2 regions of the Bacillus sp. Brlt_9 genome follow, and region 2 is predicted to be linked to the other one. Evidence: riboswitches for the same ligand, from Rfam matches in the RefSeq annotation. Region 2 holds a riboswitch; the other holds the start of a gene.
What was found. Region 2 has a riboswitch for S-adenosylmethionine ahead of VF726_RS22515 (LLM class flavin-dependent oxidoreductase). Riboswitches for the same ligand answer to the same signal wherever they lie in the genome.
Positions count from the first base shown of each region.

Region 1: linked by a shared signal. The riboswitch ahead of VF726_RS28885 (MetQ/NlpA family ABC transporter substrate-binding protein) and the one ahead of VF726_RS22515 (LLM class flavin-dependent oxidoreductase) in region 2 are both predicted to bind S-adenosylmethionine.

Region 1 covers NZ_JAYJLO010000014.1:14,375-19,851, forward strand. Annotated here, with positions in the region: gene VF726_RS28870 (SDR family oxidoreductase) at 1-472, shown strand, start outside; gene VF726_RS28875 (methionine ABC transporter permease) at 510-1,178, opposite strand; gene VF726_RS28880 (methionine ABC transporter ATP-binding protein) at 1,153-2,193, opposite strand; gene VF726_RS28885 (MetQ/NlpA family ABC transporter substrate-binding protein) at 2,206-3,018, opposite strand; SAM riboswitch class I at 3,104-3,218, opposite strand; gene VF726_RS28890 (NAD(P)-dependent alcohol dehydrogenase) at 3,299-4,207, opposite strand; gene VF726_RS28895 (hypothetical protein) at 4,353-5,117, shown strand; gene VF726_RS28900 (FAD-binding oxidoreductase) at 5,228-5,477, shown strand, end outside.
Region 2 covers NZ_JAYJLO010000006.1:121,350-126,826, reverse strand. Annotated here, with positions in the region: gene VF726_RS22545 (DAK2 domain-containing protein) at 1-84, shown strand, start outside; gene VF726_RS22540 (SH3 domain-containing protein) at 268-618, shown strand; gene VF726_RS22535 (DUF4352 domain-containing protein) at 815-1,366, opposite strand; gene VF726_RS22530 (hypothetical protein) at 1,659-2,048, shown strand; gene VF726_RS22525 (hypothetical protein) at 2,338-2,619, shown strand; gene VF726_RS22520 (YjcZ family sporulation protein) at 2,674-2,751, opposite strand; SAM riboswitch class I at 3,019-3,125, shown strand; gene VF726_RS22515 (LLM class flavin-dependent oxidoreductase) at 3,208-4,266, shown strand; gene VF726_RS22510 (ATP-grasp domain-containing protein) at 4,259-5,215, shown strand; partial or broken gene VF726_RS22505 (DAK2 domain-containing protein) at 5,277-5,477, shown strand, end outside.

The DNA.
Region 1 (5,477 bases), on a different contig from region 2:
TAATAATGCAGCGTATTCTACGAATAATGACTTCTCTAATTTGACTGCTGAAGAATTAGATAAGCACTACATGGTTAATGTTCGTGCGACTACGTTGTTAAGTAGTCAATTTGCCCGAGGATTTAATAAGAAATCTGGTGGTAGAATTGTGAATATGACATCGGGACAATTTAAAGGACCTATGGCAGGAGAACTAGCGTATGCAACAACGAAGGGAGCTATTGACGCTCTTACTAGTACATTGTCAGCTGAGGTAGCTCATTTAGGAATAACAGTGAATGCAATTAACCCAGGTCCAACTAGTACGGGATGGATGACCGAAGAGATACAGCAAGGATTAAAGCCGATGTTTCCTTTTGGTAGAATTGGTGAGCCAAGGGATGCAGCAAGACTTATTCAGTTTTTAGTAAGTGAAGAAGCAGAGTGGATTACTGGACAAGTTATTCATTCTGAAGGTGGATTTAAAAGGTAAAAAGAAGGTATCTCACCCTGGTGAGATACCTTCTTTTTTAATCTTTCTTCAATCTTCGTGCAACACCGTTGCCTAAAGACTGTAGTCCTTGAACGAGGATAATTAAAATAAAGACTGTTGCATACATTACTTCAGGTTCGTAGCGTAAATGTCCGAATCGATATGCTAAATCACCAAGACCGCCAGCACCTACAAGTCCAGCCATTGCTGTTGCGCCAATTAAGCCAATTGTTGCGATTGTTAATCCAAGTACAAGGGAGGGACGAGCTTCTTTCACCATAACGTGCCAAATAATTTTTATAGTAGAAACGCCCATCGCTTGGTAAGCTTCAATAACACCACGATCCACTTCTAATAAAGCTGTCTCCATTAGTCGTGCAATATAAGGAGCTGTGAATACGACAAGCGGTACGATAACACCTTGCACGCCAATGGATGTTCCCATTAGAAACTTTGTAAAAGGTAAAATGAAGAATAATAGAATGATAAATGGAAGAGAGCGAATGATATTAATAATTGTATTCAGAATTGGATAAATGATTTTATTTTCGTGCTGTCCACCAGGTCTCGTTAAAACAAGTGTGACACCGAGTGGTAGTGCAATAAGGATAGAGATGAATAGTGAAATAGATGTCATTTGAAAGGTTTGTATTGTCGCCTCCCATATAACTTTACCCCATTCATCCAAAAAGGACTTGTTTCCCATAATCTGTTCTACCTCCTTCTACGATGATCCCTTGCTCTTGTAAAAATGATAAAGCGCGGGCTACTTCATTTTTCTCACCCTGCATATGAATGATCAGTTTCCCATAAGCTTCATGTTTTAACTGTGTAATATTACCGGATAAAATATTTGGATATACTTGAAAACGTTTTGTAGCAACAGCTAATGCTGGCTCTCCTGAAGCATTCCCTATAAAGGAGAGAGTCACAATTTCACCGGTAGTTTGTAGTTCTTTTTGTACCTCTTCTGGAATCTTCGCTGCAAATGCACTATTTACGAATTTCTTCGTTGTTACATGTTGTGGGTTTGTGAAGATATCCTTCACAGTCCCGCTTTCAACTACTGCTCCATGTTCCATAACAGCAACTTGGTCACATATACGCTGGATGACATTCATTTCATGTGTAATTAATAAAATTGTAATCCCGATTTCTTCATTAATCTTTAGTAATAGGTCAAGAATAGAATCCGTTGTTTCTGGATCTAAAGCGCTCGTTGCTTCGTCGCTTAATAACACCTCAGGTTCATGTGATAGTGCACGTGCAATGGCAACACGTTGTTTCTGACCACCAGAAAGTTCACTCGGATAGGCATCTTTTCGGTTGAAAAGATCGACAATACGTAAATACTTTTCTACCCTTTTTTCAATTTCATTTTTGGAAAGACCAGATAGACGTAACGGTAATGCGATATTTTCATAAACTGTCACAGTTTTAAGTAAGTTGAAGCCTTGAAAAATCATCCCGATTTTTTGTCTCGATTTTGCTAGTTCTTTTGCTGATAAAGTTGTTAAGTCTTGGCCGTTTACGATGATATTTCCTGTCGTTGGTTTTTCTAATAAATTTACACATCGAATTAATGTACTTTTACCAGCGCCGCTATATCCAATGATTCCAAATACTTCGCCCTTTTTTACTTGGAGGGAAGTAGGTTTCAGAGCTTCCACATTCCCTTTTTTTGTTGTAAATATTTTGGATACATTTTTCAATTCAATCATTATCGTCAGCTCCTACCAAGACGGTAAAACAGAACCATCAAATTTTTTCTCGATAAATTCTTTTACTTCTTTAGATTGATAAGCTTTCTTTAATTTATTTACAACAGCATCATCTTTATTTTCAGTACGAACAACGACCCAGTTCACATATGGTGAATCTTTTCCCTCGCGGAAGATAGAATCTTTCGCAGGGCTTAATTTTGCACCTAATGCAAAGTTTGTATTAATTGCAGCTGCTTTCACTTCGCTTAGTTGTGTCGGTAATTGAGATGCCTCTAATTCAACAATCTTTAATTTTTTCGGATTTTCAATGACATCTTTCGCAGTCGCTTTTTCTGTCGCCTTTGGATCCACTTTTAAAACACCTGCTTTTTCAAATAGTTTTAAAGCTCGAAGTTCATTCGTTGGATCATTTGGCACAGCAATCGCATCGCCCTCTTTTAAATCTTTTACATCCTTTAAGCTTTTAGAATATACACCCATAGGGAATGTTACTGTTGAAAATACTTCCGTTAATTTCATATTGCGCTCAGCTTTAAATACGTCTAAATAAGATTTTGTTTGATAGCTATTTACATCAAGACTTTTTTCATCTAAGGATACGTTGGGTGCTACATAATCATTAAATACTTTTACATCAATTTCGAGTCCGTCTTTCGCTGCCACTTCTTTCACCTTTTCAAAGATTTGTTCATGCGGTCCGCCAGTTACGCCGACAGTAATCTTTTTCTCATCTAACGTTTTTACCTCTTTATCGGAATTAGCACCACATGCACCTAATAATAATACAGCTCCACTTACAATGCTCAATAATACTTTTTTCATCTATAATTCCCCCTTCATATACGTTCCAAAATAAAAAGCACCTCTCAAAAATAAGAGAGGTGCCGAATAGACAAAATAGTTTCCTCTCTTATCTTCCAAAACGAAAAATCGTTTTGCAGGAATTAGCACCTTAGCTTATACGTTATAAGCTCGGTTGCCGGGCATCATCGGGCCAGTCCCTCCGCCACTCTTGATAAGAGTATGTGTATGTAGTTTTTTAATATGGTACTAATAGTAAATCTTACAAAAAGAATTGTCAATGTTATTTTCTGAATATATTTTATTTTAAGGTAATCGAAACGTTACCTTTCTTATGTCCCTTTTCCACATACATATGAGCTTCAGCAATTTCTTCTAATTGGTAGGTTCTATCAATAACAGGCTTTAAATGTTCTGTTTCAGTTAGTTCTTTTAGTAGAATCATATCCTCTTTACTTACCTTTGCCATCATTCCATTAACAGATACATATTTTCCATTGGGTGTTAATGTATTTGTACAAAGGGATTTTTTATACTTCCCGACTGCATCAAATATAATATCGTAGCGCTCGCCCTGCTTAGTAAAATCTTCTTTCGTATAATCGATTACGTTATCAGCTCCTAAAGATTGAACGAGTTCAAAATTTGAATGACTACAAACAGCCGTAACGGTCGCACCGAAATATTTAGCAAGTTGTACAGCAGCTGTTCCTACCGATCCTGAGGCACCATATATGAGCACTTGTTGCCCTTTTTTTATACGGCCCTTTCTCAGGAAATGCAATGCTGAAGTTCCACCAAAAGGAATAACTGCCGCTTCTTCATACGTCACATTGGTAGGTTTTAATGTGATTAATCCACTTTCATGTACGCATGTGTACTCGGCATAACCACCGAGGTTTAGTTCTGTTAATGCAAAAATTTGATCCCCTTTTTTAAATTGAGTTACATCTGTTCCAATTTCCTCAATTTCTCCAGCTAATTCTACACCAAGTATAGGGTTTCTCGGTTTTCTGAAACCTAATATGATCCGCATAGGAATCCAAAATAAGAGGGGACTATTAAAACCGCGTATTCTACAGTCTCCAGTCGATACACTTGTTGCATGAATTTTAACTAATACTTCGTTCTTTTTAGGAGTAGGTTTCTCTATATTTTGAAGCTGAAGAACGTTAGGTGGTCCATACTTTGTGCAAATAATTGCTTTCATAATGACCTCCTGAAATGAGTTGTTGTTATTTACATCATATTTAAGCTCTTCATTAAACATGTCGCTATATAGCAAATATAGATTGAAAATTATATAGATTTCATAGGAAAAGAGGTGATATTATTTTGGGAAAGGGGGCGACATTATGAAAAAAATTATTTTTGTTTCAAGTTTAGTACTTGCAATCAGTCTAGGGGTAGGATGTAGTAATGAGAAAACAGCAAAGACGGATGAACCGAAAAAAGAATCTGTTCAAAAAGAAAAGGAATTAGCAGCGAAGGATGTTTTCAAGAAAACGAACGAAGCTTTTAAAAATGAAGAACATGTAACGATGACATATGATGTAGGGATAAAAGCTGAAGGAACAGAGATGGATATATTAAAGGCTAAGATGCAATTAGAGCCAAAGACAAAGAATTCTCGTTCTGAAATGAATATTTCTGGTACAGATGTTGTAGTGTATACTGTGGATGGTAAAGTAGCTGGTGAGGTGAAAAACCCTAATACAGGAGAAGTTATAACCGTGCCAGAGGAGCAATTAAACGCTGGTGGAATGAAAGCAACTCAAGATATTATAGATAAGTTAGAAGTACCGGAAGTAGTTTTAGATAAAATGAAGATGGAGAAAAGCGGAGATAAATATAAACTGAAATTTACATTAAAAGGGCAAGAAACAGAAAGTATGTTAACTAGCATGGATGAAACGCAGAAGAAAATGTTACAAGCACAAAATGCGAAGATAGAAGAAGTGGACGCAGAATATATCATTACAAAAGATTTTAAATATGAATCAGCAAAGATAGACATGATTATGAGTAGTAATGGCAAGGATAAAGCACACATTATTACGAACGCAAAATATACGTCGTACGAAAAGTTTGACCCAATACAATTGCCAGTAGCAAAGTAACAGTTTTGATGAGGGGACCTAAAATAAGGTGCCCTCTTTTTTGTATACTTTCTTCAAAGGAAAATAGGTACAATATGAAGAGGGAAAATTGTAGAAGAGGAGAGTGTCATTTGAAAAAAAGAAAGATAGCGGTGGTTATGATAGTTTATACAGTGTTGCTTGCGACATCTGTAAATACATATAAAGAGCAATTAAATCATCCGATTATGAGCGATGTAGGAAAGTTACTCCCGACGAAAATAAAACGTGTTGAAAATGCTGAGGATGAAATTTCATTAAAACAGGTTGTGCAAGATGCAAATGTTTCTGGGGAGAAAATTTCTATCGCAGGTATGCAACATAGCCAAGGCGGACAGACGT
Region 2 (5,477 bases):
GGTGCACATGCGCTTGGAGTTATCTTTACGGAGATTGCGGGTAGTTTGAAAGTCCCTCTGCCTCATGGTGGAGTTTTTTTATAGTTGATATGTAGAAGTCTTCTTTTGGGGCTCTCTCTGTAAAATATGAGTTTGTTAATATTTTTGATAAAATCTTATTTCAAAAATACAACTAATATTTCTCAACATTAATATATTGAAAATAGTTAGAATATTTAAGATAATCATTTGTGAAGAAATAAATTATAAAAAAAGGGGGAATTTATTTTGTTACGTCGCTTATCTATTTGTACTTTATTAACAGCTTTTATGTTTACTTTATTTACATTTAACGGCTCTGCTTTCGCGGCTACGAATACTACTGAAAATGAAACAGTAGTAGCAGCTTGTGCAAAGGGAGGTACGGTAGGTACATATGGTGCAAAGATGCGCAGTGGTTACACTGTGGGATCACCTGTCTTACATACATTTACTAGTGGTCAGAAAATTACTGGCACATGGGTAACAGGTGAGTATGTTCAAGGGCATTATAGTAATTCTAAACAGTGGTTAAAAGTTACTTATAAAGGGATGACAGGTTATGTATCCCACACAACATTATATAACGTTTGCTCATAAAACTATGTAATATAATAATAACTCTGGATTTATTGAACTAATCTCTTTTAGGGATTAGTTTTTTTGTCTCCTAGTTTTTAATGGAGCATTTTTTGAAAAAAAAACCAACGATTCATTAAATCGATGGTTTTATGTTTATATATTATTCATTTGTATCTATATCAAATTTTTTCATTGCTTTTTGCTTATTTGAGACTTAGTTTTTTTGTGATTGCAGCTTATCGATTTTCCAGTGTGCTCCTAGAGGATCTAAAGAGCTTTCAATATAAAACATATATTCATCTGCGGTACTTGGTACTTCAAAAGCTATTTTTAATTCTACCGTTTCATTTGGTTTAACTTGTATATTAGAAGGGTTTTGGTCAAGCACCTTTCCTTCATAAGTTTTTCCGTCTTTTTCATCTTTTAAGTTATATTTTAATTCTGATAGTCCAATCGTTTGACCTCGTACATTTTTTACAGAGACATTAACAACGACGGAATCGTTGCTATCATTTAAATATGCACTATGAACAGCGCTCAAGTAATAGCCTCCCTTAACACTCTCACCAACTAATAAAATACCTTGTTCCAAGCGGCTCATATCTTCTTTTTCTTCAAAATTTATTAATTCTTCATTTTCATTTTTTGCGGTTGGTTCTTCTATTGGACTATTTTCAACGGCACTATCTTTTTTATCTTGTGTGCAAGCAGCCGTAACACTGACTAATACTAGAATGAAAGTAAGTAATATGAATGATTTTCTCATAAAATTGATCTGTCTCCTTAAGTTTCTCAATTTTGTGCAACTATACATATAAGATTAACATAATGTCTCATTATTGGCTCAAAATAGGGAATCTTTTAGGCGCCTTATTCTTTTTTCTTTTCATATACATTCGATTGGTTCTCACGATATTTGTTAATCTTTTAAATCATTGTCTTAGTAATACCAAGGGTTATTATAGATATATTAATCATATAATTTGTCCCTATCAAAATGAACGTTTCTTGCATCTAATATATTGTAAATATATTTTATTTTGAAAGGATGTGATTATATGGCTCATAAATCTACTGGAGTGTTTCGAGTTCCAGTTTCTGAAAATGGGATTATTCCAACTGCTCTCAACATTATGTTAAACAATGATTCACGCTGCCATACTAGTAATGTAACGGTAACTGTTAAGAGAAGTCCAAACACTTCTTTTCCAACTCAAAATGAATTAGTTGAAATTTCTCGTACTTTTGTTTCTTTAGAACCAAACAGAACAACTAAGATTGTGTTGTTTACGCCAGAATTCCACATAGAAGATTTTCTTGATGTCATCATTAGTGGAAATAAAGACGATGTTAAGGATGTTCTTGTATATTCTTTCTTAGCAGATTCAGCAGGTCACAATCTGCCATCTACTGTTTTCAGAAATGCAGAATACACTTTTGCTTGCTGACAATGTGATGATGTATTCTTTATTATCATATCAAGGTAGTATCCTGCAGCTTGAATCAACTTAATTTTATTGTGTTGTTATTGTATAAGAAAAGAAGACATCGATTAAGATGTCTTCTTTTACTTGTACACTTGGTGTTAAGAAGGTATTATATTGCTTAAAAACCATGAAAAAATATAACAATCATCGAGTGAGCCTGTTATAGCATCAATAAATGGGTTTTAATATTTAATATTATATATATAGATTTATTTATGTTTAATTTATATGGAAATGGAGAATATATTATATGATTTTAGGGATTTCATATTTTGATATTTTTTGTATTGTAGTGATTGTCTCGTTTTTCTTGATTTTTTGGAGATTGAATGTATGGTATAACAAAAAACATAATGTTCCTAAGGTTTTTCAATGGTTTCCTAGAAAGTGGGGTAAAAGAAAAGTTTCAGAGCATTTATCACAATTGAATGAAAAGTTAGCGGCTGAAGGTAAAGGTATTTGGGTTACAATCTATGCTATAGATTTATACATTGTAACTATTCCTTGTACAGTCAAAAAATACAAATCTTAATAAATACATATGAAGAAAAGGTACCTATATATAGGTACCTTTTCTAATAGTTTTTTAGCAGAAACAACTGCATCCGATAATGATTAATAGAATAAATAATACAACTAATATTGAGGTTCTTTTATTTTTCATATTACTAAAACTTCTGTAAGTTGATATTTATGTTTGTATATTCTCTATCATCTCTACAATAGAAGCAAAGCAACTTAGTTATAAATGATGTTTTCGACATGATACAATATACCCCTTTATATATTCGGAAGTAAAACAAGATAATATCCCTATGAACCTCTATAAAAATATGATTTCTTATATATCATTTAATGCTTATAGGAAAAATGAGTATTAAATGATTGATTTTTATTATTCTGATGATTATAATAAATAAAAATCAAACAATTCTTATGTTGAGAAGTGGAGGGACGGGCCCTATGAAACTTCGGCAACCTCGTGTGAGACGAAAGGTGCCAAATCCTGCAGGTGAAAAAACACCTGAAAGATAAGAGCGGTTCAATTAGTCAAGAAGGCTACTCTTATTTGAATAAGAGTAGTCTTTTTTATGGCTAAGAGATGAAGGGGGAGTATGTAGTGGAGTATGGTTTTTGGTTACCGATTTTTGGGGGATGGCTTCGAAATGTAGAGGATGAATCTATGCCGCCTACGTTTGAGTATGCAAAACAAACAGCACAAGCGGCAGAACAATTAGGTTTTTCAACAACTCTTATTGCGGAATTAAATTTAAATGATATAAAAGGTGTTTCAGCACCAAGTTTAGAAGCGTGGACAACTGCGGCAGCACTTGCAGCAGTAACGGATAAATTAGAGATTATGACAGCTGTAAGACCTGGCTTCCACAATCCAGCGGTTACAGCGAAAATGGCAGCGAATATCGATCAATTAAGTAATGGTCGTTTTACATTGAATGTAGTTTCAGCGTGGTGGGAAGAAGAAGCGAGACAGTACGGCGGAGTATTTACCGCACATGATGAAAGATATGATCGCACAGAGGAATTTGTAACAGTTTTGAAAGAGCTTTGGAAAGAAGAAGTGTTTTCGTATAAAGGGAATTTTTATGAGCTTCATCATACACATTTAAGTCCAAAACCTGTACAGAAACAAGGAATTAAGATCTATGCAGGTGGTGAGAGTGAGCGAGGAAAAGAAGTAATTGTAAACCATGCGGATGCATATGTCATGCATGGAGGAACAGTGGAAGAAGTATCAGTGAAAATAGAAGATATGAAGAATCGTAGAAAGAAAGTTACAGAGAAGCCATTGCAGTCATTCGGGCTCGCGGCTTACGTCATTTGTCGTGATACAGAAGAAGAGGCATTAGAAGAATGGAGACGCATAACGGATGTGAAAGATGATGCTTTAGGTTATGCGGGTTACCAAGATTTTATTAGTAAATCGCATTTGGAACAGCAAGTGAAGCTGAATGATTATTCCGTATCTAATCGTGGATTACGTCCTAATTTAATTGGAACACCAGAACAAATTGCAGAAAGGATACTCGCCTTTGAAAAAGTGGGTGTTACGTTATTACTTTTACAATTTTCGCCACAGCTTGAAGAGATGAAACGATTTTCTGAAAAAGTGATGCCATTAGTTGAAGCAAAAAGAAAGGAATTGATTACAAATGAGTAAAATTTACATATTACATGAGAATAAGGAATGGACGGATCATTTAGTGAAAAGGTTGGAAGAACTGGAGTTACCGTATGAGGAATGGTTTTTAAATGAAGGAACAATTACGTTAGAACAAGAACCTCCCCAAGGTGTTTTTTATAGCCGCATGAGTGCTTCTTCACATACGAGAGGTCATAGATATGCACCTGAGTTGACGGAAGGAGTTCTTGCTTGGTTAGAAGGATACGGGCGAACAGTATTTAATGGGTCTCGTGCATTACGTCTTGAAGTAAGTAAATTGAATCAATATGCAGCATTAAGAAATTTTGGTATACAAGTGCCAAAAACAATTGGTGCTGTTGGCCGTGATCATATAGTAAAAGCTGCTAGGGAGTTAGGGGAAGTGCCGTTCATTACAAAGCATAACCGTGCAGGTAAAGGCCTCGGTGTTCAACTATTTCATTCCATCGATGCTTTAGAACAATATATGGATAGTCCGGCGTTTGAAGAACCTATTGATGGAATTACTTTAATCCAGCAATATATTGAAGCGCCAGAACCATATATTACACGTTGTGAATTTGTAGGCGGTCAGTTTGTATATGCAGTTAAAGTAGATACATCAGAAGGATTCGAGCTTTGTCCAGCGGATGCATGCTCGATTCAAGATGCTTTCTGCCCAGTAGGAGAAGAGAGTAAGAAAGAAGCGTCAACAAAATTTGAAATTATACCGGACTTCCACGAGCCGATCATTGAACAGTACAAAGAATTTTTGAAAGAAAATGAAATTACTGTTGCTGGTATTGAATTTATTCGCAGTTTGGATGGAATAATTTATACGTATGATATTAATACAAACACAAACTATAATTCTGATGCAGAGTCTGTAGCTAATCAATTTGGTATGCTTGAGCTTGCTAAATTTCTTGGAAGAGAATTAGAGAAACAAGTAGAGTCAGTTAAATAGTGTTGATTAAAAAATAAGGTTCTGGTGCAAATATAGAAAAAAAGAAGAGATAGCAGATTTTATAGGTGAAAGATCATTCGGTAGAGGAGCAGTAGTTGGTGATAAAACGCTTGTTGATGCACTTGCTCCATGTGTAGACTCTTGGTTAACTAGCGCTTCAAACGAAGAAGATATGAAAACTGCCTTTGAAAAAGGAGCAGAAGCAGCTGTTAAAGGCGCAGAGTACACGAAAGAAATCGTAGCTCGCATGGGCCGCGCCGGT